DNA from 3 places in the Pandoraea sp. PE-S2R-1 genome. Region 2 is predicted to be linked to each of the others. Evidence: predicted binding sites of a transcription regulator. Region 2 holds the regulator's gene; each other region holds the start of a gene.
What was found. The regulator sigma-54, encoded in region 2, starts transcription at its own class of promoters, with help from an activator protein. The targets are predictions, from matches to a motif close to TGGCANGNAANCTGCTTT.
Positions count from the first base shown of each region.

Region 1: a site for sigma-54 is predicted at 2,630-2,647, ahead of atzF (allophanate hydrolase). Genes of this name have one in related genera too.
Region 3: a site for sigma-54 is predicted at 7,366-7,383, ahead of glnA (type I glutamate--ammonia ligase). Genes of this name have one in related genera too.

Region 1 is NZ_NGUR01000013.1:25,451-35,233, forward strand. Features, by position in the region: gene arsB (ACR3 family arsenite efflux transporter) at 1-220, shown strand, start outside; gene arsC (arsenate reductase (glutaredoxin)) at 269-691, shown strand; gene arsH (arsenical resistance protein ArsH) at 688-1,419, shown strand; gene CDV44_RS16135 (hypothetical protein) at 1,501-2,337, opposite strand; gene atzF (allophanate hydrolase) at 2,684-4,507, shown strand; partial or broken gene uca (urea carboxylase) at 4,522-8,133, shown strand; gene CDV44_RS16150 (GntR family transcriptional regulator) at 8,171-8,893, shown strand; gene CDV44_RS16155 (hypothetical protein) at 8,984-9,361, shown strand; gene CDV44_RS16160 (TolC family protein) at 9,460-9,783, shown strand, end outside.
Region 2 is NZ_NGUR01000015.1:522,391-532,173, reverse strand. Features, by position in the region: gene CDV44_RS19800 (tetratricopeptide repeat protein) at 1-667, opposite strand, end outside; gene mutM (bifunctional DNA-formamidopyrimidine glycosylase/DNA-(apurinic or apyrimidinic site) lyase) at 747-1,577, shown strand; gene mutY (A/G-specific adenine glycosylase) at 1,604-2,731, shown strand; gene rapZ (RNase adapter RapZ) at 2,753-3,625, opposite strand; gene CDV44_RS19780 (PsiF family protein) at 3,807-4,136, opposite strand; gene hprK (HPr(Ser) kinase/phosphatase) at 4,292-5,257, opposite strand; gene ptsN (PTS IIA-like nitrogen regulatory protein PtsN) at 5,321-5,776, opposite strand; gene hpf (ribosome hibernation-promoting factor, HPF/YfiA family) at 6,013-6,366, opposite strand; gene CDV44_RS19760 (RNA polymerase factor sigma-54) at 6,507-7,997, opposite strand; gene lptB (LPS export ABC transporter ATP-binding protein) at 8,092-8,844, opposite strand; gene lptA (lipopolysaccharide transport periplasmic protein LptA) at 8,888-9,604, opposite strand; gene lptC (LPS export ABC transporter periplasmic protein LptC) at 9,601-9,783, opposite strand, start outside.
Region 3 is NZ_NGUR01000012.1:183,145-192,927, forward strand. Features, by position in the region: gene CDV44_RS15950 (hypothetical protein) at 1-45, opposite strand, end outside; gene CDV44_RS15955 (pentapeptide repeat-containing protein) at 1-1,613, opposite strand, end outside; gene rfbD (dTDP-4-dehydrorhamnose reductase) at 1,909-2,790, opposite strand; gene ntrC (nitrogen regulation protein NR(I)) at 2,851-4,437, opposite strand; gene glnL (nitrogen regulation protein NR(II)) at 4,499-5,629, opposite strand; gene glnA (type I glutamate--ammonia ligase) at 5,854-7,269, opposite strand; gene CDV44_RS15980 (rhodanese-like domain-containing protein) at 7,748-8,215, shown strand; gene CDV44_RS15985 (LysE family translocator) at 8,392-9,009, shown strand; gene CDV44_RS15990 (hypothetical protein) at 9,591-9,783, shown strand, end outside.

The sequences.
Region 1 (9,783 bases), on a different contig from region 2:
CAACCGCAAGCTGGGCGTGGCGCACTGTGTCGCCGGTCCGTCCGCGTTGATCGGCGCGAGCAATTTCTTCGAACTGGCCGTTGCCACGGCGATCAGTCTCTTCGGTTTTCAGTCAGGGGCAGCACTCGCCACGGTCGTCGGCGTGTTGATCGAAGTGCCCGTCATGCTCCTCGTGGTCGCCGTCGTCAATCGCTCGCAACGCTGGTACGAAACGCAATAAGTCCGTGCAATAAGTCTACGCAGCAAGGCAAAGCACTAAGGAAACGTCATGTCCGTCACCATCTTTCACAATCCCGCGTGCGGCACGTCGCGCAACACGCTGGCGATGATTCGCAACGCGGGTATCGAACCCACGATCGTCGAGTACCTGAACACGCCGCCCGACCGGCATACCTTGCAAACCATGATTCGCGACGCGGGACTCACCGTGCGCGAAGCCATTCGGGAGAAAGGCACGCCCTACGACGAGTTGGGTCTTGCTGCCCCGTCGCTTAGCGATGATCAGTTGCTCGACGCCATGCTCGCGCATCCGGTCCTGATCAATCGTCCGTTCGTCGTGACGGACTTGGGCACGCGCCTCTGCCGTCCGTCCGAGCGCGTGCTCGATATCCTGCCGTCGCCGCAACAAGGCGCGTTCACCAAAGAAGACGGTGAAGCCGTCATCGACGCCCAAGGCAGGAGAATCGGATGAACCTCGATATGCCCAACGTGAACCACCCGGCGCTCGATGTGCCAGACCTTCGCAAGCTCGAACCCGCCGACGTCAGCACCCATGCGCCGCGCATTCTTTTGCTCTACGGGTCGCTGCGCGAGACGTCCTACAGTCGTTTGCTGGTACAGGAAGCCGAGCGCATCCTTCAGCACTTCGGGGCTGAGACCCGCATCTTCGATCCGCACGGGTTGCCGATGACGGACAGCGTGTCGGCCGATCATCCGAAGGTGGTCGAACTGCGCAAGCTCTCTGAGTGGTCGGAAGGTCAGGTGTGGTGCAGTCCGGAACGTCATGGCACCCTGAGCGCCGTCTTCAAGAATCAGATCGACTGGCTGCCGCTCGAAATGGGCGGTATTCGCCCGACGCAGGGCCGCACGCTTGCCGTGATGCAGGTCTGCGGCGGCTCGCAGTCGTTCAATTCGGTCAATGCGCTGCGCGTGCTCGGACGCTGGATGCGCATGGTGACGATTCCGAATCAGTCGTCGGTCGCGAAGGCGTATCAGGAGTTCGATGCGAATGGCCGCATGAAGCCGTCGCCCTATTACGACCGGGTGGTCGACGTCATGGAGGAACTGATCAAGTTCACATTGCTGGTACGTGACCGCTCCGACTACCTGACGGACCGGTACAGCGAGCGCAAGGAAGCAGCACCGGCCGTGGCAACGGCACTCGCCACGGCGGCCATGAGCCACGAGCAAGACAAATAAGCGCTGCGCCATCAAAGAGAAAGCCAACGTGGCCACCCACGTTGGCTTTCGTGCTTCATCCCGTCGTCATCGCCACGTCCACTATTTGCCGCAGACCTTCATATCGGCGGGCTTGCCTTGGCTCATGCAGCTTTTGGTCTCCGTACCGCCTTTGTAGTTGACTGAGAGACCGTCGGGCGTACCGTTGGCATCGGCATGATCGACGGCAATCAATGTCGTGCCGATGTAGAACGCCTTTTCAAGGCGCGGACCGCGCGCCGTCTTCACGGGCCGCTTCAGGAAGACTCTCGAACCGTCTCCTGTCACGAGAATCGTCGCGCTATTCATGAAATCGCCCACCGGCGCTTCGGCGCTACTGGCAACCGCCGTCGTCGGTATAGCGGTCCCGCCGCCGTCTTTCGACCCCTCGACCGATTTACGCAACTCCAGCCGATGCACCAGCTTGCCGTCTGCGATCTCCGCGACGATGCGCCCGGTCTGCTGAGAACTCCCGCGATAGCTCGGCCCCCACGACTCGCGCACCGCTTCGTAGACCAATTCGACTTGTCCGTCCAGCTTGCCGGCTTTGCAACTGGCCGACACCGGGCGAACGACCACGTTGGTGTAGCGATGACCGTAACCCGTCGGGCCGTCGCCTGCCGAGTAATCAGAGGTCCCCGTCAACGACGTCAGTTGGGCCGCAGGTACCTGACAAGGCCAATCGCCTGACTTGGCGGTGTCGACGTAGAAGAACACGTTCTGCGCATCCGCATAACGTTGGTACTGAGCGTCGGCTTCCCGCAACAATCGTGTTTGCGTTGCGTCCTTTACCGTCGGCAGTTGCAGCGGCTCGGCCTGCGCGCCGACGCTTGCCAACAGCAGGCCGGCGGCGAAAGCACCCAACACTTGTCTTGCCACATCGCGTTGTTGTACTGGCATCTCACACTCCCTGTGAATTGACATACACGACCTACGAGTTGCGGCCCTGCGTCCGGTTTGGTTTTCCGCCGTCTGCGCGCGATTCACCGAACCTGAGCACACATTACGGAACCGCAGTCACTCACGCAATACTCGCTTTCAAGGTAGTTGGTCTGGCTTTGGTGCACTACGGCTCGCTTGAGGTGCGCGCGCGTGCCCATGGTGCCCGCGCGCACCAACACGAACAAAAACTGCGCGGCCACAGCGCACCAACTTCGCCCGCAAAACCGCCAAAGCCTTTACCCGCAAGCCTTGGCACGCTTCTTGTTAATACAAATGCAAACTTGTACACAAGAAGGAGTACCAAATGCGTGGATGGACCATCGGCGAGTGGCTTGAGGCGTATCGCGGCGGGGCAACCCCGGAAGCCCTACTCACTACATTGCGTCAGACGCTGCGCTCGCCAGACCCCGCGTGGATCTCCGTGGTGTCGGAAAAGGCACTCGCAGACCAACTCTTGCGTCTTGCCGACCGGTTAGGCGCTGTGGATGGGGACATCAGCCTACTGCCGCTCTACGGCGTGCCGTTTGCCGCCAAGGACAACATTGACGCGTTCGGCTTCGACACCACGGCCGGCTGTCCAGCCTTTGCCTACACGCCGGATCGCGACGCGACGGTCATCGCACGACTGGTCGACGCCGGCGCCATCGTCATCGGCAAGACCAATCTCGATCAGTTCGCCACCGGACTCGTCGGCGTGCGCTCCCCCTACGGCATTCCCACCAACGCGTTCGATCCCGACTACATCAGCGGCGGCTCCAGTTCAGGCTCGGCCTCGGTGGTCGCACGCGGCCTGGTTCCGTTCTCGCTCGGCACCGACACGGCAGGCTCCGGGCGCGTGCCGGCAGGGCTGAACAACATCGTCGGCCTCAAGCCCACGCGCGGCGCGTTCAGCAATACCGGGGTGGTGCCCGCCTGCCGCACGCTCGACTGCGTGTCTGTTTTTGCGACGACGCTCAGCGATGCCACGCGGGTGTATGACGTCGCCGCTGCGCTCGATCCCGCCGATGGCCTGTCGCGTGAAGCGCCATCGTCCGCCTTGGTTTGGGGCGTGCCCGATGCCCCACGTTTTGCCATTCCCCAGCAGCCCGAATTCTTCGGCGACGCGTTGGCAGAACAAGCCTTCCGCGACGCAGTGGCCGCCATGCAGGCGCAAGGCGCGACCTGTGTGCCGATCGACTTCTCGCTGTTCGACGAGGTCGCGGCGTTGCTTTACGACGGCGCATGGGTCGCCGAGCGGTACGCAGCGGTGCGGGACTTCGCACAGTCCAACGAGGCCGACATTCATCCGGTCGTGCGCGACATCATCTTCAAGGCGACGCAGTTCTCCGCCGCCGATGCGTTCGACGGCGTGTATCGCCTTGCCGACCTCAAGCGGCGTGCCGACGCCCTCCTCGCGCAATTCGACGCCCTGCTCGTCCCCACAGCCCCCACGCACTACCGAATCGCCGAACTGCTCGACGACCCCGTGCGCCTGAACAGCAATCAGGGCAAGTACACCAACTTCGTCAATCTGCTGGACTGGAGCGCCATCTCCGTGCCCGCCAGTATTCGAAGCGACGGCCTGCCGTTCGGCATCACGCTGATCGCCGACGCCTGGCGCGAACGTGCGCTCGCCGCCTACGCTGCCAAGTGGCATCAACGCACCGAGCTGCCGCGCGGCGCGACCGGCCTGCCGCTGCCGAAGGACGTGTCGCTCCCTGCACGTGCCGAGGGTGCAGCAACCATTCGGGTGGCCGTCGTCGGCGCCCATCTGCGCGGCATGCCGCTCAATCACGAGCTGACGTCGCGCAACGCGCGCTTCGTCGAAGCCACGACGACCAGCGCGGACTACCGGCTTTACGCACTCGCCAACACGTCGCCACCCAAGCCCGGGCTGGCCCGTGCCGACAGCGGCGCGCCGATTCGCGTCGAGTTGTGGGATGTGCCCGCCGAAACCTTCGGCACGTTTGTCACAGGCATTCCGGCGCCGCTGGGCATCGGCACGCTGGAACTCGCCGACGGGCGACGCGTGAAGGGCTTCATCTGCGAGCCGTTTGCGCTCCGCGAGGCGAAAGACATTACCGAATTCGGCGGCTGGGCCGACTACCTGCAAGCGATGCGCAACATCGCCACCGCGACCGCGCACTGACCCCGGAGCCCGCCATGTTTCATACCGTTCTGGTCGCCAACCGTGGCGAGATCGCGTGTCGCATTGCCCGCACGCTGGCGCGCATGGGCATTAGCAGCGTGGCCGTCTATTCCGACGCCGACCGCAACAGCCTGCACGTTGGTGCCGCCGACATCGCCATCCCGCTCGGCGGCAACACGGCGGCAGAGAGTTATCTGCGCACCGACCTGATCCTTGCTGCGGCAAAGTCGAGCGGCGCGCAGGCCATCATTCCCGGTTACGGGTTCCTCTCGGAGAACGCCGAATTTGCCGCCGAGTGCGAAGCGCAAGGCATCGCGTTCGTCGGACCGACGCCCGCGCAAATGTCGCAGTTCGGTCTGAAGCACGCCGCCCGAGCGTTGGCAGAACAAGCGGGCGTGCCGCTGACGCCGGGCTCAGGCCTGCTCGAAGACATCGACGCGGCACACGCAGCGGCCGACGCCATCGGCTACCCGGTCATGCTCAAGAGCACCGCCGGAGGCGGCGGCATCGGGCTCACTCGCTGCGACGACGCAGCGGAACTGACGGCGGCCTTCGCCTCGGTGCAACGTCTGGGGAAATCGTTCTTTGCGAACGCGGGCGTTTTCGTGGAGCGCTTCGTCGACCGGGCCCGCCACGTGGAAGTGCAAATCTTCGGCGATGGCCAAGGGAACGTCATCACGCTAGGCGAGCGCGACTGCTCGTTGCAGCGGCGGAACCAGAAAGTCGTCGAAGAAACACCCGCGCCCAATCTGCCCGCCGAGATACGAGAACAATTGCTGGCCGCTGCCCGCCGACTCGGTCAATCGGTCGCTTACCGATCCGCTGGCACAGTGGAGTTCATTTACGACGCCGCGCAGGCGCAGTTCTACTTCCTCGAAGTCAACACGCGGCTTCAGGTGGAACACGCCATTACCGAGGCAGTCACCGGCATCGATCTGGTGGAATGGATGATCCGGACGGCGGCGGGTGAGCCGCCATCGCTGACGCAGGACATCACCGGGCGTGGCGCGTCCATCGAAGTGCGCGTCTACGCCGAGAATCCGCTGAAGCACTTCGCCCCGAGCCCCGGCGTATTGACGGAGGCCGTATTCCCGGCCGGCGTTCGCGTCGATACATGGGTGTCGACCGGCACGGAAGTCTCGGCACATTACGACCCGATGATCGCCAAGATCATCGCCTTTGGCGACGACCGCCCGGCCGCCATCGCCAACCTGCAACAGGCCTTGTCGCAGACACGCCTTGGCGGCATCGCGACGAACCTTGACTACCTTCGCGCCGTGGTCGCCTCCGAGACCTTCGGCACCGGCAATGTCTCGACGCGCGCGCTCGACACGTTTGCTTACGCGCCAAACGCCATCGAAGTCATCGAGCCGGGCACTTACACCACCGTTCAGGACTATCCGGGACGCGTCGGCTATTGGGACATCGGCGTGCCGCCGTCCGGCCCGATGGACGATTGGGCGTTTCGCGTGGGCAACACCATCGTGGGCAACGTGGCGCAGGCCGCTGGCATTGAGGCGACCGTCGTCGGCCCGACGCTGCGCTTCTGGCAAGACACCGTCATCGCGCTGACCGGCGCACCGACCGACGCCACGCTGGACGGCGAAACCGTCGCGTTCTGGGCCCCGATTACCGTCAAGTCTGGCCAGACGCTGCGCATGGGCAAGACACTCAGCGGCTGCCGCACCTATCTCGCCGTGCGCAATGGGCTCGACGTGCCGGTCTATCTGGGCAGTCGTGCCACGTTTGCGCTGGGGCAATTCGGTGGACACGGCGGGCGTACCTTGCGCCCCTCCGACATCCTGCCGATTGCCGACCCAACGGCTCCGGCGAGCGCCGGCCTCGCGCCCCGGCATGCACCGGTCGCGTTACCGCAAGCGTTGGTGCCGGCCTACGGCAAGACGTGGGACATCGGCGTGCTCTACGGCCCTCATGGCGCGCCGGACTTCTTTACACCCGCGTCGATTACTGCGTTCTTCGAAGCCGAATGGGAGGTGCACTACAACTCGAACCGGCTGGGCGTCCGGCTCAATGGCCCGTAACCCGAGTGGGCGCGTGCCGACGGCGGCGAAGCGGGCCTGCATCCGTCGAACATCCACGATTGCGAATACGCCGTCGGCAGCATCAACTTCACGGGCGATATGCCGGTGATCCTCACCCGTGACGGCCCCAGTCTCGGCGGCTTCGTTTGCCCCGTCACCATCGCAAAAGCCGAGTTGTGGAAGGTAGGCCAAGTCAAGCCGGGCGACAAAATCCGCTTCCGTCCGATGTCGTTTGACGATGCACTTGCCCTCGAACGCGCCCAAGATGCGCTGCTCGACCACGGCTTCGACACGGACGGCATTGCGACCGCTTTGACCCCAAGCTTCACCTCACCCGGCACGTCGCCGATCCTGCATGAGACGGCCGCCCATGGCGAGCGCCCCAAGACCGTGGTCCGGCAAGCCGGTGACAAGCACGTGCTCGTGGAATTCGGCGAGAACGTGCTCGACCTCAACCTGCGCTTTCGTATTCACGCGCTCATGACCTCGCTGCGCGAGCAGGCGCATGACGGCATTCTCGAGCTGTCGCCCGGCGTACGCTCGCTGCAAATTCGCTACGACAGCCGGGTGATCGATCAACGGGCACTCGTAGGTATCGTCGCGGCGACTGATGACGGCTTGAGCGACATCCGGACGATGCGCGTACCCAGCCGCGTCGTGTACCTGCCGATGGCCTATGAAGACTCCGCCACGCTCGACGCTGTTGCCCGCTACCGTCAGTCGGTGCGCGATACCGCACCGTGGCTGCCGAGCAATACCGAGTTCATCCGCCGCATCAATGGGCTCGCGACGCCAGACGACGTGCGTAACACCGTGTTCGAAGCCAGCTACATGGTGCTGGGGCTGGGTGACGTCTATCTCGGCGCCCCATGTGCCGTGCCGGTCGACCCGCGCCATCGCCTGATGACGTCCAAATACAACCCGGCGCGCACTTACACCGCCGAGGGCACCGTGGGCATCGGCGGCGTGTACATGTGCATCTACGGGATGGATTCGCCGGGCGGCTATCAGCTCATTGGCCGCACGCTGCCGATCTGGAACAAGTTTCTCAAGAACGAGGTGTTCATCGACGGCAAGCCGTGGTTGCTGCGGTTCTTCGATCAGGTGCGCTTCTATCCGGTCACGGAAGCCGAACTCGACAAGCTTCGGCAGGACTTCCGCGAGGGCCGTCAAAGCGTGCGTATCGAAGACGAGACCTTCGATCTGGGCGAGTACAACGCGTTTCTCGAACGCATTTCCCCCGAGCTGGCAACCTTCAAGGCCGCGCAAAAGACCGCGTTCGATGCCGAGGTCCAGCGGTGGAACCATGAATCGGCGCACGCGCCCAAGGCCACTGAGCGCGGCGACCCGGCTGCCGAGATTCGTATCGACGGCTCGGTGGTCGCAGCCGATATCAGCGGCAGCGTGTGGAAGCTGGTCGCACAACCGGGCGAACGGGTGAGCGCGGGCGATCCGCTGCTGATTCTGGAGGCAATGAAAATGGAGTTCCATATTGCCGCACCCCGCGACGGCATCGTCGACACGTTCCACTGCCGGCCCGGCATGATGATTCACGCGGGCGATCCGCTCGTCTCGATTAGCTGACCCTTTCTTAGCTGCCCCTTCACTACCTGTCTTTGCCATGAACGAAAACAATGCCCTTCTGCCGGAGAAGCAAGGTCCGGCGAGCAGTGCCCACTCGATTGCGGCACAGGTCTATGCGTCGCTCAAAGCCGACATCTTCGACTTTCGCCTGCTGCCCGGCGACCGCTTCAGCGAAGGCGACGTCGCAACCCGCATGCAAATCAGCCGGACACCCGTGCGGCAGGCGCTGTTCTGGTTGCAGCGCGAAGGGTACGTCGATGTTCATTTCAAGAGCGGGTGGCAAGTCCGCGCGTTCGACTTCAAGTATTTCGAAGACCTGTACGAGATTCGCATCGTGATGGAGTCGGCCGCCATCGCCCGCATCATCGAAGGTGCGATGGTGCCGTCGCTGGCGGCCTTGCGCGCCATCTGGTGCGTCGCGCCGGAGCAGCGCGAGGCCGACCCGGCAACGGTGGCTTCGCTCGATGAGGCCTTTCACGCCGGACTGGTCACGGCGACGGGCAACATCGAGATGTCGCGCATGCATCAGGACGTCACCGAGCGCATCCGCATCATCCGCCGACTCGACTTCACGAAAGTGCCACGCATCGCCGCCACCTACGAGGAGCACGCGGCCATTCTCGACGCCATTCAGGACGGCAACGTCGCGCTGGCGCAATCACGGATCAAGGCGCACATCGCCGAGAGTCAGGCGGAGGTGAAGCGCATCACGCTGTACATGCTGCAATCGGCCCGGCAGCGCTATGCGGCCGACGAGTGAGCGATTCAACCCAACGATGAGTCATCCACAACAGGCCATGGGCACCAAAATCCCCGACAACGCAGATAACGGACTGCTATACTCCGCACGATGAAATTCCTGCGGATTTGCTGCCTCTTTCTGCTTTGCGCCGTGCTGCCCATCAGTGGGCTGGCGGCCAGCGGCTTGACCGGCGCTTGTCCGATGCAGATGTCACCGTCGGTGGACGATGGCGACATGGCCGCGATGGCAGCCATGGCAGCAGATATGCCCGGCTGCGATTCGATGAAAGCCCCCGACGGCGTCAAACTCAAAGCGCCGTTCTGCAAGGCCACCACCCAGTGCCAACTGGGCAGCCTGTATCACCCGGTCGACCTGCCGTCGGCCACCCGCCCCTTCGGCCCCATGACCGCCGTCACGTTCGCTTACGCCGACACCCTCAGCGTGCGCGCCCCCGACGGCCCGTGGCGCCCGCCCACATCGCTCTGACCCCAGCCAGTTGTTAATCAAGGTTCGTCGCGCAAGCGGCGAAGTTGCTCCATGCGGAGCGCGAATCCCTATGGGGTTCGTCGATTCGGGGTTCTACCATGCATCCGATTCCCGGTGCGTCCATTCGCTGGCGCACCCGAACGCACTCGTGCGTTCTCTTCATCACGCTCGCTCTCGTTGGCGCCAGTGCACCCCGTGCATTCGCACAAGAGACCAGCGCGTCACAATCCGTTCCCTTCACGCTTGAGGCCGCGCTTCAGTCGGCGGTGACACGCTCTGCCAGCATGCAGGCAGCGCAGGCGTCCGTCCGGTCCAGTGCCGAGGCCGCCGTGAAAGCCGGGCAACTGCCCGATCCGACGCTCAAAGCAGGCATCGACAACCTGCCCATCAACGGCGACCAGCGCTTTACCGTCGGGCAGGAC
Region 2 (9,783 bases):
GCACCTTGTTCAACTCGTCGGTGAGCAACGGCTCGGCTTCCGCGAGATGGCCGGTGCCGACTTCGAGGCTGGCGAGCAATTGCGTCGCCGGACGCCACGTCGGGTCCAACTGATGCCACAAACGGGCCGCGACGAGGGCGTCGCCGAGCTGGCGTGCACCGAGTGCGATCTCGACGGCGCGGCGCGCCATGCGCGGATCCTTCGTGCGATTGGCGAGCGAGACATACGTGTTGAAGGCGGGCGCGAGGTTGCCTTGTTGCAGGCTTAGTTCGGCGGCCGTTACTTCAAACACGATTTCGCTGGTGAGCGCGACGTTCGGCAGCTTTTCTTTCGGAACGTCGGCGTTGGGCGGAACATCTTCGCTGTCCGCATCGGCGTCGGCGTTCGCGCCTGCCTTGCTCGCTGCGCCCGGCTTCGCCGCCTTCGACGGCGCAGCGGCGGGTGCGGCCGGTGTGGTCGGTTGTGCGGGCTGGGCGATGCCGGGTTGACCGGTCTGGGCGAAAGCGTTCGAAGATGGCAGAAATGCCATGATCGCGCTGGCGCAGGTCACGCCGAGCGCTGTTGCACCGGCCAAAGCACCGCGCGCCAGGGCGCCGCGCAGACGGGAAGGCACGGCCACCGGGGGCTTCGAAGCGGTGAGAATGGACGGGAGACGAGTGTTCGGCATAGGGATCCACGGCAGGTTTCGAGCGATTGTAGCGCGCCCGATACAATAGAGTCTAAATCCTCAGCAAACGTTCGCATGCATGCCTGAACTCCCCGAAGTCGAAGTCACCCGCCGCGGCATTGCGCCGCATGTGGCGGGCACGCGCGTCGCTCGCATCGACGTTCGCAATGCATCGTTGCGCTGGCCGGTGCCCGCCGGGCTCGATGCCTTGTTGCGTGGCGAGACGCTCATCGACGTGACCCGTCGCGGCAAATACCTGCTGCTCGAATATGCGCCGGGCTGGTTGCTGGTGCATCTGGGCATGACCGGGACGTTGCGCGTCTTGCCCGAGCCGGAAGCGTTGCCGGTCGCCGGCATTCACGATCACATCGATCTCGTGTTCGAGCGCTGCGCGTTGCGCTATCGCGATCCGCGCCGCTTCGGCGCCGTGCTGTTTCATCCGCGTTCGGCCGGCGATGTGCTCGGTCATGCGTTGCTCGCCAATCTCGGTGTCGAACCGTTTTCCGATGCGTTCGACGGCAACCTGCTGTACGCGGGCACACGCGGGCGCTCCGTGGCCATCAAGCAAGCGTTGCTGGCAGGCTCGATCGTCGTTGGCGTGGGCAATATCTATGCGTCGGAAAGCCTCTTTCGTGCGGGCATCAATCCGCGGCTCGCGGCCGGAAAGCTCTCGCGTCCGCGTTGCGAAAAGCTCGCCGTTGCGGTGCGAGAAACGCTCGCCGCAGCGATCGAGAAAGGCGGCAGCACGTTGCGCGATTTTGTCGGCAGCGATGGCAAAAGCGGCTATTTCCAACTCGAATATTTCGTCTACGACCGGACAGGGCAGCCGTGCAGAGTGTGCGGCACGCCGATCCGGCAGATTGTGCAGCAGCAGCGCTCCACGTTCTTCTGCCCGCACTGCCAGAAATGAACGCGTCTGACCCCACAAGAATATCCATGCCCCAATCGTTGACCGATACCTTCGCCGAACGCCTGATCGCATGGCAAGCCGAACACGGCCGCCACGATCTGCCGTGGCAAAACACACGAGACGCCTACCGCATCTGGCTCTCGGAAATCATGTTGCAGCAGACGCAGGTGGCGACGGTCATCCCGTATTACGCCCGCTTTCTCGAACGATTCCCCGATGTGGCGGCGCTCGCTGCCGCGCCGCAGGACGATGTCATGGCGCTCTGGGCCGGCCTCGGCTACTACTCCCGCGCCCGCAATCTACATCGCTGCGCGCAGGTCGTGATGGCCGAGCACGGCGGACGCTTCCCGTCCGACCCCGAGACGCTCGCTACGCTGCCGGGTATTGGCCGCTCGACGGCGGCGGCCATTGCCGCCTTCGCCTACGACGCCCACGCGGCGATTCTCGATGGCAACGTCAAGCGGGTGCTGGCGCGCGTCTTCGGCATCGAAGGCTTTCCGGGAACGCCGAAGATCGAGCGCGAGATGTGGGCATTGGCGGAATCGCTGCTGCCCGAGCGCGATTTGCCGGCGTACACGCAGGGCATGATGGATTTGGGCGCGACGTTGTGCGGACGCGGCAAGCCGCGTTGCGAGGAATGTCCGTTCGACAGCGACTGTGCCGCACATGCGACGGGGCGCGAGCGCACGCTGCCGACGTCGAAACCCAAAAAGGCCCAGCCGGAGCGTTACGTGGACGTGCTGGTGATTCGCGCCGGTGAGCGGGTGCTGTTCGAACGGCGCCCTGATAGCGGGATCTGGGGCGGGCTATGGAGCCTGCCGGAACTCACGCCGCCGCTCGATGCTCGCGAGGATGACGACGCTGCACTGCGTGACCGTATCGGCGCGCGCGCGTCGACGTTGGGCGCCGCGCATGGCGTGGTGCGATCGATGGTGCCGCTGCTCGGGCTCACGCATGTATTCACGCACTTCAAACTGCATCTCCGCCCGTGGCTGGTGACGATGGCCCATTCGGCCGAATCGAGCGCGGCAATGGGCTCGCAGCAGGCGTGGATGAGTGCAGGGGAGGTGGCGGGAGCCGGTCTGCCCTCGCCGATCCGCAAGATTGCCGAAGCCCTTGCGCCCGGCGACGGGCAATTGTCACTGCCGGCCTGATTCAACCCGATTGGGTGTGGATCAGGCGCCTTCGCCGTCCGCAAGTTCGCGGTGGCGTACCAGAACGCTCGACTCGGCGCGAAAGCGCTCGCCGAGCGTTTCGGCGATGAACACCGAGCGGTGCTGTCCGCCGGTGCAGCCGATGGCCACGGTCAGGTAGCTGCGGTTATCGCGCATGAAGCTCGGCAACCACTTTTGCAGATACGCGCCGATGTCATTGATCATCTCGTCGACTTCCGGAATCGCAGAAAGGAAGTCGATGACGGGCTGGTCGCGGCCAGTGAGTGGCCGTAGTTGTGTGTCGTAGTACGGATTGGGCAGCGAGCGCACGTCGAAGACGAGATCGGCATCGAGCGGCACGCCGTGCTTGAACCCGAACGATTCGAACATCAGCGTCAGGCCCGTGTGATCGTGCTGCACGAATTCGCGAATCCAGCGCCGCAATGCACTTGCGCGCAGATTGCTCGTGTCGATCTGATGACCCAGCTCGGTCACGCTGTTGAGCATCTCGCGCTCTTTCTCGATGGCCTCCACGAGCGACCCGCTGGCATTCACGGGATCGGTCGAGGCGGCGGAGAGCGGATGGCGGCGGCGCGTTTCCGAAAAGCGTTGCACCAGCGTTTGCGTGGTGGCATTCAGGAACAGCACGCGCACATCGTGGCCGAAACGGCGCAAGCCGCCGACGATCGGCGGCAGATCGGCGAGCGAGCCGCCGCTGCGCGCATCGATGGCGACGGCCAGACGTGTGTAGTTCTGCGTTTCGAGGTATTCGGCGAGCTCAGGCAGAAAGCGCGACGGCAGATTGTCGACGCAGTAGTAGCCCGCATCCTCGAGGACGTTCAGGGCGAGCGATTTGCCCGAACCCGAAACGCCGGTAATCAATACGATCTTCATGGCATTTCCCGGATACAACCATGATGGTAAGCGATTGTGTCGTTCGGGTGTCGGGCTTGAAATTGCGTGAATGGTTCCACGCGGCTTTCAGGCTTTCGCTCATTTGGGGCGCGATCGGGGCATCAATGAAAACGGCGCCCGTGGGGGCGCCGTTCGCGAACACCGTTGGCAAGCCCGGATATCAGGCCGCCGGTTGACTCGACAGGCACTGTTTCATGAACGCCTTGCGGTCGTCGCCCTTCTTGCCGGTGGCGGCCGTGTTGCAGGACTTCATCTTGTCTTGCTGGGTTTGCTTGGCGGCAGGTGCCGGGGTGCCGGCGGCCGACAGACATTGCTTCATGAACGCCTTGCGATCGTCGCCGGTTTTGCCGGTGGCCTGTTGATTGCAGGCGGTCATCTTGTTGTTTTGCGAGTTCGCCTTGGGTGCCGCCGGTGCCGAGGCCGTTTGGGCGAAAACGGGCGATGCGAGCAGCGGGGACAGCAGGAGCAGTGCAGCGAGTGCTTTCTTCATGGTCGTCTCTCCATAAGGGTCGGACACGCAAGGGGAAGGACTGCGTGGCGATTACAACATGAAAGAAAACGCGCCGCAATCGCGCGGCGTTGACAGAAAAAAGCAGAAATTGCGGTAAACCCGGGGGATTGGGCTGGCCGAGAGGGTGCTGAGGCTCAGAGCAGCTTGCCCTGCATGCCGTCCGGGTCCTGCATGGCCTGGCGCTGGCGCTCCATGAAGTCCTTGAGCGTATCGATACCGCGCAGTTGCAGTATCGTGTTGCGCACGGCGGCTTCGACCAGCACGGCGAGGTTTCGCCCGGCCGCCACTTGCAGGATCACCTTGTTGATGGGCAGTCCGAGCACGTCGACCGTTTGTGCTTCGAGCGGCAGGCGCTGGAATTCGCCATCGGGGCGGCGCACCAGTTGCACGATCAGCTTGAGCTTCATTTTCCGGCGCACGGCCGTCTCACCGAAGATCGTCTTGATGTCGAGCAGGCCGAGGCCGCGCACTTCCAGCAGGTTCTGCAACAGCGGCGGACAGCGGCCTTCGACGAAATCGGGTCCAAGACGCACGAAATCGACGGCATCGTCGGCGACCAGTCCGTGTCCACGGCTGATCAGTTCCAGACCGAGCTCGCTCTTGCCAAGACCCGAATCGCCCGTCAGCAGCACGCCCATGCCCAGAATGTCGATAAAAACGCCGTGCATCGTGCAACGCGGTGCGAACACACGCGAAATGTACAGGCGCAGGCTATCGATGACCGAAGCGGTCGAGAGCGGGGTGGTGAACAGCGGGGTGGACGAGCGTGTGCAGCGCAATACGAGGTCGGGCGGGGCTTCGAGGCCGTCGGCGACCACGAGGAACGGCGGCTCCAGCGCAATCACCTCGCCCATATGACGCTTGCGGTTTTCTTCCGTCAGGCGCTGGTAGTAGCGCAGTTCGGCTTCGCCGAGCACCTGAATACGGTTCGGGTGGATGAGGTTCAAGTGACCGACAAGGTCGGCGCTCGATGTGGCGGTGGCCACGCTCTCCGGCGTGAAGCCGCGCTCCCACCCCTCATGGCCGGTCAGCCACGACAGCCGCAGCGTGGCGGCGTTGTCGTCGAAAATGCTTTGCGCGTTGATGCCGGTCAGTTCCACCGCGTCGCCTCGTTCGGTTGGGGGTGTGGGGTCTACGCTACGGGGCTTGTCTGGCGTGTGGGCTCAGGGCTGCCAGTTCGCGAGTGCCGTATGAATGTCTTCGGCGCTTGGTGCATTCGACAACGTCTCGCGCATCGATCGGTCCGAAAGCAATTGTGCGATTTCGGACAGGATTTCGAGATGTTGCTGGGTGGCTTGTTCGGGCACCAGAAGGAAAAACAGCAGGGACACCGGCTGGCCGTCAGGGGCTTCGAAGGGGATCGGCGCTTCCAGGCGCACGAACGCCGCCATTGGATGCTTCAGGCCCTTGATTCGACCATGCGGAATCGCCACGCCTTCACCGAGTCCGGTCGAGCCGAGTCGCTCGCGCGCGAAGAGATTGTCGGTGATGACAGCGCGAGTGAGCCCGGCATTGCTCTCGAATAGGAGCCCGGCTTGCTCGAAGACGCGCTTCTTGCTGGTGACGGAGAGTCCAAGCAGGATGTTGGACGCAGGTAAGAGTTTGACTAAACGGTTCATCTTGTAATGCGGGCGAACGCGTAGTCGCCCTCCAACCCCCGATTGACCTCGCATTATAGACCACCTGCCGCTGACCCCCGCGCCATTCCCCAGAAATGCGCCAAGCCATATAAAAGGGGCCGTTCAACGGCCCCGCGGTGGGTGATGCCAGACTATGACAGACGCAATTGCAGGCGCGAGGTTCCGCGCGGGCTTTCGTCAGTGTCAGTCGACGCGACTACCACGCCAGTCAGCACTCATTGCAGCGGTTCCTGCTCGGGCGGCTGCTGATGCTTGATGGCCTCGCGACCGTGGTCCTGAACCTTGTCCTTGAACTGGATTACCTTGCGGTCGAGCATATCGATCAGCTTGTCGATGGCGGCGTACATATCTTCGTCACACTTCTCGACGAAAATCTCCTTACCCTTGAGAAACACCGTAATGCTGGCTACCTGGCGTCCGGTTTTCTCCTTGGTCTTGTCGACAGAGAGGATCACCTCGGCGCCCATCACTTGATCGAAATGGCGCAACACGCGGTCAAGCTTGTTAGTCACAAATTCGCGCAGCGAAGGCGTGAGTTCGAGATGGTGTCCACTGATCTTCAGATTCATAGCTGCTCTCCTTGCTGAAATGCCGAAGTGCAGGCCACGTCACAAATGACGGGCTAGCGGGAGTGCGAGCCATTCATGTGACGCAATGTCGCACTGCGGCGTTATGCCCCAGCAGGCCAACACGGCTCACCAGGACTGTCCTACAAAGATTTGCGCAAGTTGACTGCGGGAATTCGCATGGCTTCGCGGTATTTCGCGACAGTGCGTCGCGCCACCACGAAACCCTGCTCTGCCAGCAGTTCCGCGATACGGCTGTCGGAAAGGGGGCTCTGCGGGTCTTCGGCTCCTATCAGTTGCTTGATGAGGGCACGGATGGCCGTGGATGACGCGGCCCCTCCGGCTTCCGTCGCGACGTGCGAACCAAAGAAGTACTTGAGCTCGAAAGTTCCGAATGGAGTGAGCATGTACTTACTGGTTGTCACCCGCGAAATCGTGGATTCGTGTAAACCCAGCGTATCAGCAATCTCGCGCAAAACCAAGGGGCGCATACCGATTTCGCCGTGGGAAAAGAAGTTCTTTTGACGCTCGACAATGGCCTGCGCGACCCGCAGGATCGTGTCGAAACGCTGCTGAATGTTCTTGATCAGCCAGCGCGCTTCCTGCAATTGCTGTTGGAGGTTCCCGGTGCCCGGATCGTTGCGATTATTTCGCAGAATTCGTGCATACATTTCGTTGATGCGCAGACGCGGCATCACTTCGGGATTGAGCTCCGCCGTCCAGCCGCTGCCCTGCCGGCGCACGAGGACGTCGGGAATGACGTAGTCGGCCTGCGGCGTGCCGTACGCGGCCCCCGGAAACGGGTCGAGCGAGCGAATGAGTTGATGCGCGGCGCGCAGGCTGTCTTCGCCCACGCCAAGCACGCGACGCAGCCGCGTGTAGTCACGTGCGGCGAGCAGTTCCAGGTGATCGGAGACGATACGCAGCGAAATCGTGCGCACCGGGCTCGCAGGCAGCCGCTGCAATTGCAGCCGCAGGCACTCGGACGGGGTGCGTGCACCGACGCCGGCCGGGTCGAAGCTTTGCAGCAGCGCCAGCGCGGCATTGATCTCTTCGGCCTCGAGCGACAGTTCTTCGGCCACTTCCGCCTGAATTTCATCGAGCGTCGTGCCCAGATAACCGTCTTCGTCGAGCGACTCGATTAAAAACTCCACCAGCGCGCGATCGCGCGGCGCGGCCTTGGTCACGCGCAACTGGGCCAGCAGGTGTTCACGCAGATTCGGATGATCGACGTGCAGTTGCGGGCGCGAGTTGTTGTCGTCGTCGTCGGTGGCATTGCCCGTGCGGGCGAAGTCGTTCAGGCTCCAGTCACTGCCGCTGTCCTGGCCGTTATCGTCGAAACGCGCTTCGCCATCGAGCTCGCGTGCCTCGTCGTGACCGTTACCCTCGGACGGCGCGTCGTTCGTGCTGCTGACCGATGTCGTGCGTTCATTGCGAAGCGAGCCGTCGGTGCCGACGCGCACGGACCCGGCGAGCCAATCGTCTTCGCGCTCGAGCATCGGGTTCTGGGTGAGGGCATGCTCGACTTCTTGTTGAAGTTCGAGCGTCGACAGTTGCAGCAACCGGATCGATTGTTGCAACTGGGGGGTGAGGGTCAGGTGCTGCGAGGTGCGGAGTTGGAGGGTCGGTTTCATAACGTTTCTCGCCTTCATTGTAGAGGCTTTGTCACGTCAGCGAAACCGGCCTGCCTCGCTATCGGAGGCAGGGTTTACATGCGAAAAATTAGCTTTACATCCGGAAATTTTCGCCCAGATAAACGCGCCGGACGCTTTCGTCGGCAACGATCTGGTCAGGCGTGCCGGCGGCGAGCACCGAGCCTTCGCTGATGATGTACGCGTGATCGCAGATACCGAGCGTTTCGCGCACGTTGTGGTCGGTAATCAGGACACCGATACCTCGGTCTTTCAGGAAGCGCACGATGCGCTGAATTTCCAGCACCGCGATCGGATCCACACCCGCGAACGGTTCATCAAGCAGGATGAAGCGCGGCTGGGTGGCCAGTGCGCGGGCAATTTCCACGCGACGGCGCTCGCCGCCCGAGAGCGACATGGCCGGGTTCTCGCGCAGATGCGCCACTTGCAACTCGTCGAGCAACGACTCGATGCGGCGCTCGATTTCATCGCGCTTGAGCGGTTTGCCCTGCGCATCGACCTGCAATTCGAGCACGGCGCGAATATTGTCTTCGACCGTGAGCTTGCGGAACACCGACGCTTCCTGCGGCAGATACGAAACACCCATGCGCGCGCGTTCGTGAATCGGCAGTTCGCTGATCAGGTTGCCATCCAGCTGAATCTCGCCGTCGTCGGCCGGCACCAGCCCCACGATCATGTAGAACGACGTGGTCTTGCCGGCGCCATTGGGCCCGAGCAGCCCCACGACTTCGCCGCTTTTCACGTCGAGCGAGACGTCCTTGACGACGGTGCGGGCACCGTATTGTTTCTTGAGCGAGCGCACGACGAGCGCGCTGGGCTTGCCGACCATGCCGGCGCCCTGATTGATGCTGGAAGCGTTGCTTTGGTCGGGATTACTCACGCGGATTCTCTAGGCGTTTGGAAGGAGCCAGTGCCGGCAGATCGCCCTTGGGCGCTGCGGCGGCAGGCTTGCTCGCGCCGCCGGGCTGCGCTTGGTTAGCGCCCGTGGCATTGCGAGGCGCGAGCGTCGCACGCACGCGGCCATTCGGATTGTTCGAATTGACCTGATCGGCGCCGCTATTGGCGGTGTACACCTCGTTGTACGTATCGTACGTGATCACGCTGCCGTGAATCTCGTCGAGCACCTTCGTACCGCCGGCCAGACGCTTGAGCGTGGCCTGCGTGGTCAACGTGGCGACTTCGGTCTTGCCGTTGTAGTAGATCGTCTGGCCCCAGCCGTCGATGTACTCGTCCAGACCGTCGCGTTTCTGACGCATGTACGCGAGCGGACCGCCCGGCTTGTAATAGGCGGTGGCGTACTGATAGCCCTCCGGATCCTGAGTCACTTCGACGCGATCGGCCTTGAGGAGAATGGTCCCCTTGGTCATCGTCACGTTGCCGGTGAAGATGTTGACCTGCTTGAGGTCGTCATAGCTCATGTGATCCGCTTCGATGTTGAGCGGCTTGTCGCGGTCGGCATGCTCGGCATGGGCGAGCGGCGACGCCAGCGCGCCGAGCACCGCGAAGGCGGCGGCCAGAGCGCGCAACGAGCGGCGGATGCCGTCAAGCGGTTGATACGAAGCGGGTCGCAGGTAAGGGCGATCGGTCATGGGGTCTTGGGGCCCTGTGTTGTCTTGGGTGGCGCGCTCGGGGCAGTGGCTGCCGGAGCGCCCGTTGTTGCGGCGGGCTGGGCCGGCGGCTTGTTGCCGAGCTCGGCCGGCTGGATTGTGCCATGCACATTGCCGAGCAATTGTACGGCCCGGGAGATGTTATTGAAAATCATGCCGTC
Region 3 (9,783 bases), on a different contig from region 2:
CGCCGACAGGTCACCGATAGCCCGCGTGAGCCATTGCGCTCGCAAGTGTGCAAAACCATCGAGCTTGCCCACCCCCCAAGCGCGGGCTCGGCAGCCAGCAGCCGCCCCAACCATTCACTTTGTTGTACATCGATGCGCAGGCGCGCCAACGCAGGTAATGACGGTGAAGCCTCGCCGAGCCACGACGGTATCGCGCCCGAGCGGCCGGCCAGCGCACGCAGTACCTGCCCGAAGACATCGGCGCGCAAGGCCGGCTGGTCGAATGGCAGCGTCATCCACGATTGCACGACCTCACCCAGCTCGCTTGTCGAGCGCGCACGCAACCAGTCAGCGTCGAGCCGTATCTGCGCCCCTTGCCACTGCGTGCCGCCCAACTGACAACCGGGGCCGATGCGAAGATCGTTCAGACGTGCCCCGCCGAAATGCGCCTCTCGCAAATCACAAGCGAAGAACGACACGCCATCGAGTTTCGCTTCCCGCGCATTCAAGCCGGTGAGTTCGCAGTGCCGGAACACTGCGCGACGCAAATCTGCCCCCGCCACGCAGCCTCCCGCCATCGTCACTTCGCCCCATTGAGACTTCGCTGCGCTCGCGCCTGTCAAGCGCATGCCGGTGGCACCGCAGTCGAAGAAACTCGCGCGCCGCAGCCGGGTGCGCTGCAATGACGCATCGTCGAGACGGTTGTGTGCAAACACCACCGCATCGCAATCGGCATCGCTGAAGTCCGCCCCCGCCATCGCCGCGAAGCGGAAATCGGCGCCTTGCGCGCGGACTTTCGACAACCGCCCGCTGCTCAGGTCTGCTGCCCGGAAGGTGGCATTGCGCAAATCGGCGCCCTCGAAATCGGCCCCTACATTGCGCGTGCCGTCGAGCTTTGCCCCGTTGAGCGATGCACCGCCCCACTGCACGCCGTCGAAGCAGCCGTGACTCAGCCGGGCCCCGGAGGCCTGCACGCCACGCAAGTCGGCCATCGGCACCGAGAGGTCGGGCAAGTCGGCATTGCGCAGGTCGGTCAGCGTCAGCGCAACGCCCAGCACCCCGGCCGGCCACTCGCGCACCGGCGAGTGACGGCAATGCGACACGTCGAATCCGTCGGTGTCTGCCAAGGCCACCCAGTGCCACTGCGTTGGCCGGGTTGCCGCCGCCGCTGCGGTGGCGTGAGTCACCGATGGCGGCGTCTGAACCTGAGCCTCGCGACACCACTGGACCAGTGCACGCAGCGCCCCGGCAACGTTACCGTCCGGTGCAAGATGCGCGAACCGCAAGCGCCATGCCCGCGTCAGCGCCCGCTCGTCAAAGGGCAGTGCACTCGACGATGCCCCGCACGTCGAGCCGGGTTCGGTGTGTCGATCCGAGCGATCCGAGACAGCGTGCCGCGTCAACGTCCCGGCATCTTGTTCAAGGACATGCACCAGCCACGCCACTTGCTGCCCGATCGCGCGACGTTCGTCTTTCCCGGCACACAGAATCAACCTACGCAGCGCCTCGGGCGGTGCCGCACTAAGTTGCTCAAGATCGTGATAGGACAGCGCGTCCTCTGCCGACATGCGCTCGGACGGGCGGACACTCGGGTAACGCTGTGTGGGGGCGGATGCGTTTGAGAACAGGACCATGTGTGGCTCCTCGTCGCGCACGCTCATGCGTGACGCGAACAAAAAGCGACCATGGTGCCGAAGGAAACCGGACCAGCGCGTTGGGTAAATTCCGAATTAGTACACCGACACGTGAGGGGCGTCCTTCGCGTGACGGCGTCCGACACCATCCACAAGAAACGCGAACTGCCGCCGCGAACGCCACAAAAAAATCGGGCGGCACCGAGTCGAAACCCGTTGTGCCGCCCGGTATTACGCAGGGCTGTCCGGTGCTGCCCGTACCATCGACGTCGGGCGCGCTACCCGCGCTTCAGCATCAGCCGAGGCAGAGTGTCAGCGCGTCGCGCCAATCGGGCGCGCGTACGCCAAACGTGCGGGCGAGCTTGTCATTGTCGAGTACCGAATACGCCGGGCGCTTGGCCGGCAGCGGATACGCAGAAGTGGGAATCGGCACAACATTCGGACGCTTTTCCGCAGCGCTCAGATCGAGAATGGCCTCGGTGAAACCGTGCCACGTTGTCTGGCCCGCCGCCGTCAGGTGATAGACGCCGCTGCGCTCACGCCAGAAGTCGGCATCGAAGCCCTGCTCGTTGGTCCCTTGCGCCAGCGTCTGTGCCGTCAGTTCTGCAATCGTGCGACACCAGGTCGGGGCACCGTGCTGATCGGCCACGATACGCAGTTCATCGCGTTCGCGCGCCAGCCGTTGCACGGTCAGCAGAAAGTTGGCCCCACGGTTGCCATACACCCAGCTCGTCCGCAGTACGAGGTGATTCGCACCGCTCGCCGCAATGGCGGCTTCGCCAGCCAGCTTGGTGCGGCCATAGGCGTTCTGCGGATTGGTGGGTTCTTCTTCGCGATACGGCACGCTGGACGTGCCATCGAAAACGTAGTCGGTGGAATAGTGAACGACGAGTGCGCCGAGGCGCTTGGCCTGCTCGGCCATGACGCCGGGCACCACGGCATTGACCTGATACGCCGCCGCCTCTTCCGTTTCGGCCCGATCGACGGCCGTATAGGCGGCCGGATTGACGATCATGTCGGGGGCGAAGTCGCGAATAGTACGCACGACACTGTCAGTGTCGAGCAGGTCCATCTCGCTACGCGCAGGTGCGTAGACATCGCCCATGCCTTGCAGGCAACGCGCCAATTCCCAGCCCACTTGTCCGGTGGCGCCTGTCAGCAGGATACGTCTCGTCATGGTACGACTCCCTTGTCTCGGATCAGATCGGTGAAACAGGGGAGCCTACCGCGATTACCTTCAGGTTTCCAGCCCCAACTCCTGAATTTTCCGGGTAATGGTGTTGCGGCCGATGCCCAGACGGCTTGCCGCCTCGACCTTCCGACCTCGCGTGAAGTCGAGCGCCTCGTTGATCAGAGCGGTCTCGAAGCGGCGCGTCAACTGGTCCATGACATCCGGCGACGCCGAGCGCAGCAACCTCGCTACCTCGCGACGCAGAATCGGTTCCCAGCTATCCGCTCCGGTCGCGTCGCCCGTTGCAGGCGCACCATTCGCGCCGTTCTGCGCGACAGCGGCACCCGCACCACCGGACATGCCGTTTGCGCCTGCGTAGCCCGCACCCGCTGCACCCGCCACGCCACCGACCGGCGTGCTGACCGCAGCGTTTGCAGGCGCCGCCACCGCTGCCGCATAGGCCGGCGCGGGCGCACCCGAGCCCGTGATGGATGTTGGTGCCAACGTCTGGAATTCCGGCGGCAGATCCTTGATTTCGACGGTCTGTGCCGGCGCCATCACCGTGAGCCAGTTGCTCAGGTTCTCCAACTGGCGCACGTTGCCCGGGAACGGGAAGCGCGTCAGGTGATTGAGCGCGCCCTCGCTGATGCGCTTGGTCTCGACGCCGAGATCGCGCGCACTCTTTTGCAGGAAGTGACGCACCAGCAGCGGAATGTCTTCGTTGCGCTCACGCAGTGACGGCAGACGCAAGCGAATGACGTTGAGGCGGTGGTACAGATCCTCGCGGAACAGGCCCTGCCGCACACGATCTTCCAGATTCTGGTGAGTCGCCGCGATCACGCGCACGTTGGCCTTGATCGGGCTGTGCCCGCCCACGCGGTAATAGTTGCCGTCCGAGAGCACACGCAGCAGGCGCGTTTGCAGATCGAGCGGCATGTCGCCGATTTCGTCGAGAAACAGCGTGCCGTTCTCGGCCTGTTCGAAGCGCCCGCGCCGGGTGGCTTGTGCGCCGGTGAACGCGCCACGCTCGTGACCGAACAGCTCGGATTCCAGAAGATCTTTCGGAATCGCTGCCGTATTGAGCGCGATGAATGGCCCCGCAGCGCGTGGCGAATGCCGGTGCAACGCGCGGGCAACGAGTTCCTTGCCCGAGCCCGATTCGCCCGTGATGAGCACCGTCGCGCTCGAATGCGACAAGCGGCCGATGGCGCGGAACACGTCCTGCATCGCGCTCGCCTGCCCAAGAATCTCGGGCTCTTCGGTGATGCGCTCGTCGTCGGTCGCTTCGCGCAGGCTTTCTTCCACGGCCCGCAGAATCAGTTCGACCGCACGATCCACGTCGAACGGCTTGGCGAGGTATTCGAACGCCCCGCCCTGAAACGCGGCAACCGCGCTGTCGAGATCCGAGAACGCCGTCATGATGATGACCGGCAGGCCGGGGTGGCGTTGTTTCGCCATTTGCAAAAGCTCGAGCCCGGAACCGCCCGCCATGCGGATGTCCGAGACCAGCACTTGCGGCGAGTCGTGTTCGAGGGCAGCACTGGCTTCGCGCGGGCCTGTAAAGCTGCGCACCGGCAAGTTGGCGCGTGTCAGCGCCTTCTCAAGCACCCATCGAATCGATTGGTCGTCGTCTACTATCCAGATCGGCTTCATTGTTCACCGTGTAACGTCTATGCCCGGCCGCAGGTGTACGGCCGACGGCGTGAGGGCCGCATCAGCCCAGGGGCAGCAGGATTCGGAAATCCGTCCGTCCGGGCCGGCTTTCGCATTCGATCAGACCGTCGTGACGCTGTACGAAAGACTGCGCCAGTGTGAGTCCCAGACCGCTTCCCCCTTCGCGCCCGGAGACGAGCGGATAGAAGATGCGGTCACGAATGTCAGCGGGAATACCAGGCCCGTTGTCGATGACATGCAATTCCAATGCCAGCTTGTGCAAACGTTTGGCAATCGTGATCTTTCTTGCCACGCGCGTGCGTAAAACGATGCGTGCGTCGCCACGTGCAATCTGCTCGCGCAACGCCTCGGCCCCGTTGCGCACAATGTTCAGAAGCGCCTGAATCAGCTGCTCCTTGTCGCCGCGAAAGTCCGGCAGGCTCACGTCGTAATCGCGCTCGATCGACAGCCCCTGCGGGAATTCGGCCAGCACCACCGAGCGCACGCGCTCGCACACTTCGTGGATGTTCACGTCGGTGGCGATGTACGGATGGCGATGCGGCTCGAGCAGCCGGTCGACCAGCGTTTGCAGCCGGTCGGACTCCTTGATGATGACCTGCGTGTACTCACGCAATTCACGCTGATCCAGCTCGAACTCCAGCAACTGCGCCGCCCCGCGAATGCCACCGAGCGGATTCTTGATCTCGTGCGCCAGATTGCGGATGAGCTGCTTGTTCATCAACGCCTGATCGATGATGCGTTCTTCGCGCTCGTTCTTGATCTTCTGTTCGTTCTCGATCAGCTCGACGATCACGAAATCGGGCGCCGCCTCGGGGGCGGCCACGATCGCGTGCGTGTGCAAAGGCTCCTGCGCGGTGCGTTCAAGCACCAAATCGAGGCGCGTGGTCTGAAAGTGATTGGCGATCAGCTCGACCATGGTCGACGCCAGCACGTCGCCGTTGGTGAACACGTCGCTCCACGTCATCTGCGACAGCGAGCGGCGCGAGAGCGCCAGCAACGCTTCGGCCGCCGGGTTCGCGAACACCACGCGCAGCGTGTGCTTTTCGAGCACCAGCAGCACAGTCGGCAACGCTTCGAGGCCCGGCAAAATGCCGGTCGCCGCGAGCTTCACAGCCGACGGATCGTCACTCTGCGCAAGCAACGGCTCGGCTGCCACATCGGCAGACACCATTGCCGCCTGCGTCTCGCCCTTCGGCCGGGCACCGGCTCGTACACTTTTCATCAAGGATCGAGGCGATAAATTCATGGTGGATAACCTGGTGACTGGCAGTGCCGGTCACGGCACGCAGGGATAAAAAAGGGGGACGGCCGCGGCCATCCCCCTCTGGCTTGCAAGCATGACGGTCGGCCGCTGGCGTTCCGTCATGCCGGCGCATTCCCTGCGCAGCGCTTCGATTACAGCGAGTAGTACATCTCGAACTCGAGCGGGTGCGTGGTCATCGCGATACGACGGGCTTCGTCGCTCTTGAGTGCGATGTACGAATCCAGCATGCCGTCCGTGAACACGCCGCCACGGGTCAGGAACTCGCGGTCTTCGTTCAGGTACTCCAGCGCCTGTTCGAGGCTCGAGCACACGGTCGGGATCTTTGCATCCTCTTCCGGCGGCAGGTCGTACAGGTTCTTGTCAGCAGCTTCGCCCGGGTGGATCTTGTTCTGCACGCCATCCAGACCGGCCATCAGCATGGCCGAGAAGGCCAGGTACGGGTTGGCCATCGGGTCCGGGAAGCGCGCTTCGATGCGGCGGCCCTTCGGGTTGGCAACGTACGGAATGCGGATCGATGCCGAACGGTTACGGGCCGAGTAGGCCAGCTTGACCGGGGCTTCGAAGTGCGGGACCAGACGCTTGTACGAGTTGGTCGACGGGTTCGTGATCGCGTTCAGGGCACGGGCGTGCTTGATGATGCCGCCGATGTAGTACAGCGCGAATTCCGACAGACCGCCGTAGCCGTTACCGGCGAACAGGTTCTGACCATCCTTCCAGATCGACTGGTGGATGTGCATGCCCGAACCGTTGTCGCCAACGATCGGCTTCGGCATGAACGTGGCCGTCTTGCCGTAGCTGTGGGCAACGTTCTGCACCACGTACTTCAGGATTTGCGTCCAGTCGGCGCGTTGCACCAGCGTCGAGAAACGGGTGCCGATTTCGTTCTGGCCTTGACCGGCGACTTCGTGGTGGTGCACTTCAACCGGCACGCCCAGTTGTTCGAGCAACAGGCACATTTCCGAGCGCATATCTTGGAACGTGTCGACCGGTGCGACCGGGAAGTAGCCGCCCTTCGTGCCCGGACGGTGGCCGGTGTTGCCGCCTTCGAAGTCCTTCGACGACGACCACGGTGCTTCTTCCGAGCCGATGCGCACGAACGTGCCCGACATGTCGGTGCCCCACTGGACCGAGTCGAAAATGAAGAATTCCGGCTCCGGACCGAAGAAGGCGGTGTCGCCCAGGCCCGTGCTCTTCAGGTACGCTTCGGCGCGCTTGGCGATCGAGCGCGGGTCGCGGTCGTAGCCCTTGCCGTCAGCCGGCTCAACCACGTCGCAAGTCAGCACCAGCGTGCTTTCTTCATAGAACGGATCGATGTAGGCGGTGTTGGCGTCCGGCACCAGCAGCATGTCCGAGGCTTCGATGCCCTTCCAGCCGGCGATCGACGAACCGTCGAAAGCGTGACCGCTCTCGAACTTGTCGGCGTCGAAGTGCGACACCGGCACCGAGACGTGTTGTTCTTTGCCGCGCGTGTCGGTAAAGCGGAAGTCGACGAACTTGACATCTTCTTCCTTCACCAGGTTCAACACATCTGCCACTGATTTGCTCATGCTATCTCCCGAAAGATTCAATACTGGCGCTGCCGGCGCTAGTCACCAGCGTCGCCGCACCCTCTTAACGAACTCCGTGTTCGGATTCACCAGTGATTAGCACGAAGCGTGCCAGCCACTGATACTGCGCTCGCCGCATGGCGGTTTCCGTCCGGGTTTCGCCCTATCTCCCTCTGATTTCTAAGGAAATAATGAATTGAGCGATTGCCGGCGGAAGAATTCCCGTTCCCGGGCGGCGATTCTCCCTCTTGGTGCCGTTTTGGTGCAGGCCGCACCAAAATAACCCCATGTTGGTGCATTGGCGAATTATGCACCTTTTAGGTGCCACTCGCCGATTTGCACCGACCCGAAATTGTGCATCCGAATGCACCGTCTGTACACGTGGTCATCCTCTGAAGCGCGCACGATCGGCTATGTATGTGACGTAAAGTGCACGCTAGAATGAGAGTCAACCTTCGACCAACGAGATCACAGCAATATGACAAGCGCGAAAGCCATTCTCGAACAAGCCGCCCAACGCCGCGCCGCCGGCCAACTTGCCTACTCTGGCGCCGTGACCCCGGAAGAAGCGCTGGCGCTGCTGCAAGCCGATCCGGCGGTGCGTCTGATCGACGTGCGCACGCGCGCGGAGCTCGATTGGGTGGGCCGCCCGCAGGTGCCCGACGGCCAATACGTCAATGTGGAATGGGTGCGCTACCCCGGCGGTGTGCCCAACGAGCAGTTTCTGGAGCAACTGGCGTCGCAGGCCGCCAGCAAGGACACGCCGCTGCTATTCCTGTGCCGCAGCGCCGCGCGCTCGAAGGCGGCCGCAAAAGTGGCCTATGAAGCCGGTTACGCGCAATCGTTCGACATCCTCGAAGGCTTTGAAGGGGACAAGGACAGCGCAGGTCATCGCAAACATGTGAGCGGCTGGTGCTTCCGCGGGCTGCCGTGGCTCGGCGCGTAAGATCACTGCACCAAGTCATCAAAGCACCGAATCATTGATTCACCGATTCACCGATTCACCAATTCGGAGCGTTCCCGCTCAAATGAAGCCATCGGGTTACGCGGGTACGTAACCCGAACAACCGATCGAACAACGCAAGCACAACAACGACGCATCGCCGCAAGGAGACATCCCCCATGGACTGGACCCATCTGCTGACTTTCGCCCTCGCGCTGTTCGTGGGCGCGGGAACGCCCGGCCCCGGCATCGCTGCCATCGTGGCGCGCGTGCTCGGACGCGGCATGCAAGGTGCCGTAGCGTTCTCGGCAGGTGTCGCAATCGGCGACGTCGTGTGGCTCACGCTGGCGGTGCTTGGTGTGGCGGCGTTGGCCCATACGTTCTCGGGCGTGTTTCTGGCGATCAAGTACGCGGGCGCTGCCTATCTGCTCTATCTCGCGTGGAAGATGTGGCACGCCCCCGCCGTGGCGCCGGCCGAGCCGATGACCAACGCCCCGCGCGAGAAGTCGTGGCGGCTGTTCCTCGGCGGCTTGTCGGTCACGCTGGGCAATCCGAAAGTCGTCGTGTTTTATTTCGCGCTGCTGCCCAACTTGCTCGACCTGCAACGCATCACCGCACTCGGCTATTTCGAAGTCGTGGGCGTGACGCTCTCGGTGCTCACGATCGTGTTCGGCAGTTACATCCTGCTGGCCGCGCGTGCGCGCCGCCTGCTCAGTTCCGCCCGTGCCGTGCGTCGGCTGAACCGGGCCACCGGCACGGTGATGGCTGGCGCAGCGGTCGCCATCGCGACGCGATAACCAGAACGTCTTCCGCATTGTTGCGTCAAGCGGAGGGGTTCATTTGCTCAATTGCGGTTTCTCCCCCGTCGCCCGGCCTCTACACTCGTGGCGTGGGTGGTGCAGTTAGCGCAGGGCAATGCGCACTTCCCCTTCGTCACTCACATGCGTCGGCCGCCTGCGAAAGTCCGCAGGCGTACGACCTCCGGCCCTCGTTGCGTTGTCGCCCCCTCAGCTGTATCGCGACAACGCAACACGACGCACGCAAGTCGGACGGCATCTCCGGCTTGCGCTGCGTCACCTCTTTACGTCACATCGATATCACCCCGGTATCGGTGCCGTAGGGTCCGTTGACAGGCGCGCGCCCGCGTCTTTCCGGGGCATCGTCAAGCACATCCGGCCAGTCCTCTTCCCCTCTGGCCGGGGCAGGCGCCGACGATGCCTTCGGGCGCATCTCCTGTCGCCGTGCGTCCTGCGCTATTGCGTGGCACGCATGGGACTTTCTGCCCGCCCCTCGCCCAGGGAGCGGGCTTTTTTCGTAGCGGCACGTGCACTGCGTGCTACCATGCTGCCGTTTCAATTTGCATAGACAGGATCATCCGGTGAGTCAAATCGAATTCGATATCGAGTGGACCGAACGCGCAGCGAAAAAGGCCGAGCGGATCATCAAGAAGGACACGCCCATCGCGCTGCCGCCGATCGAATGCATGCCAGCCGAAGGCGACGTGCTGTTTCTCGGTCAGGGCGACAAAAAGCAGCCGTTCGTTGTGGTGGAGCGCCAGTATCACCACGAAG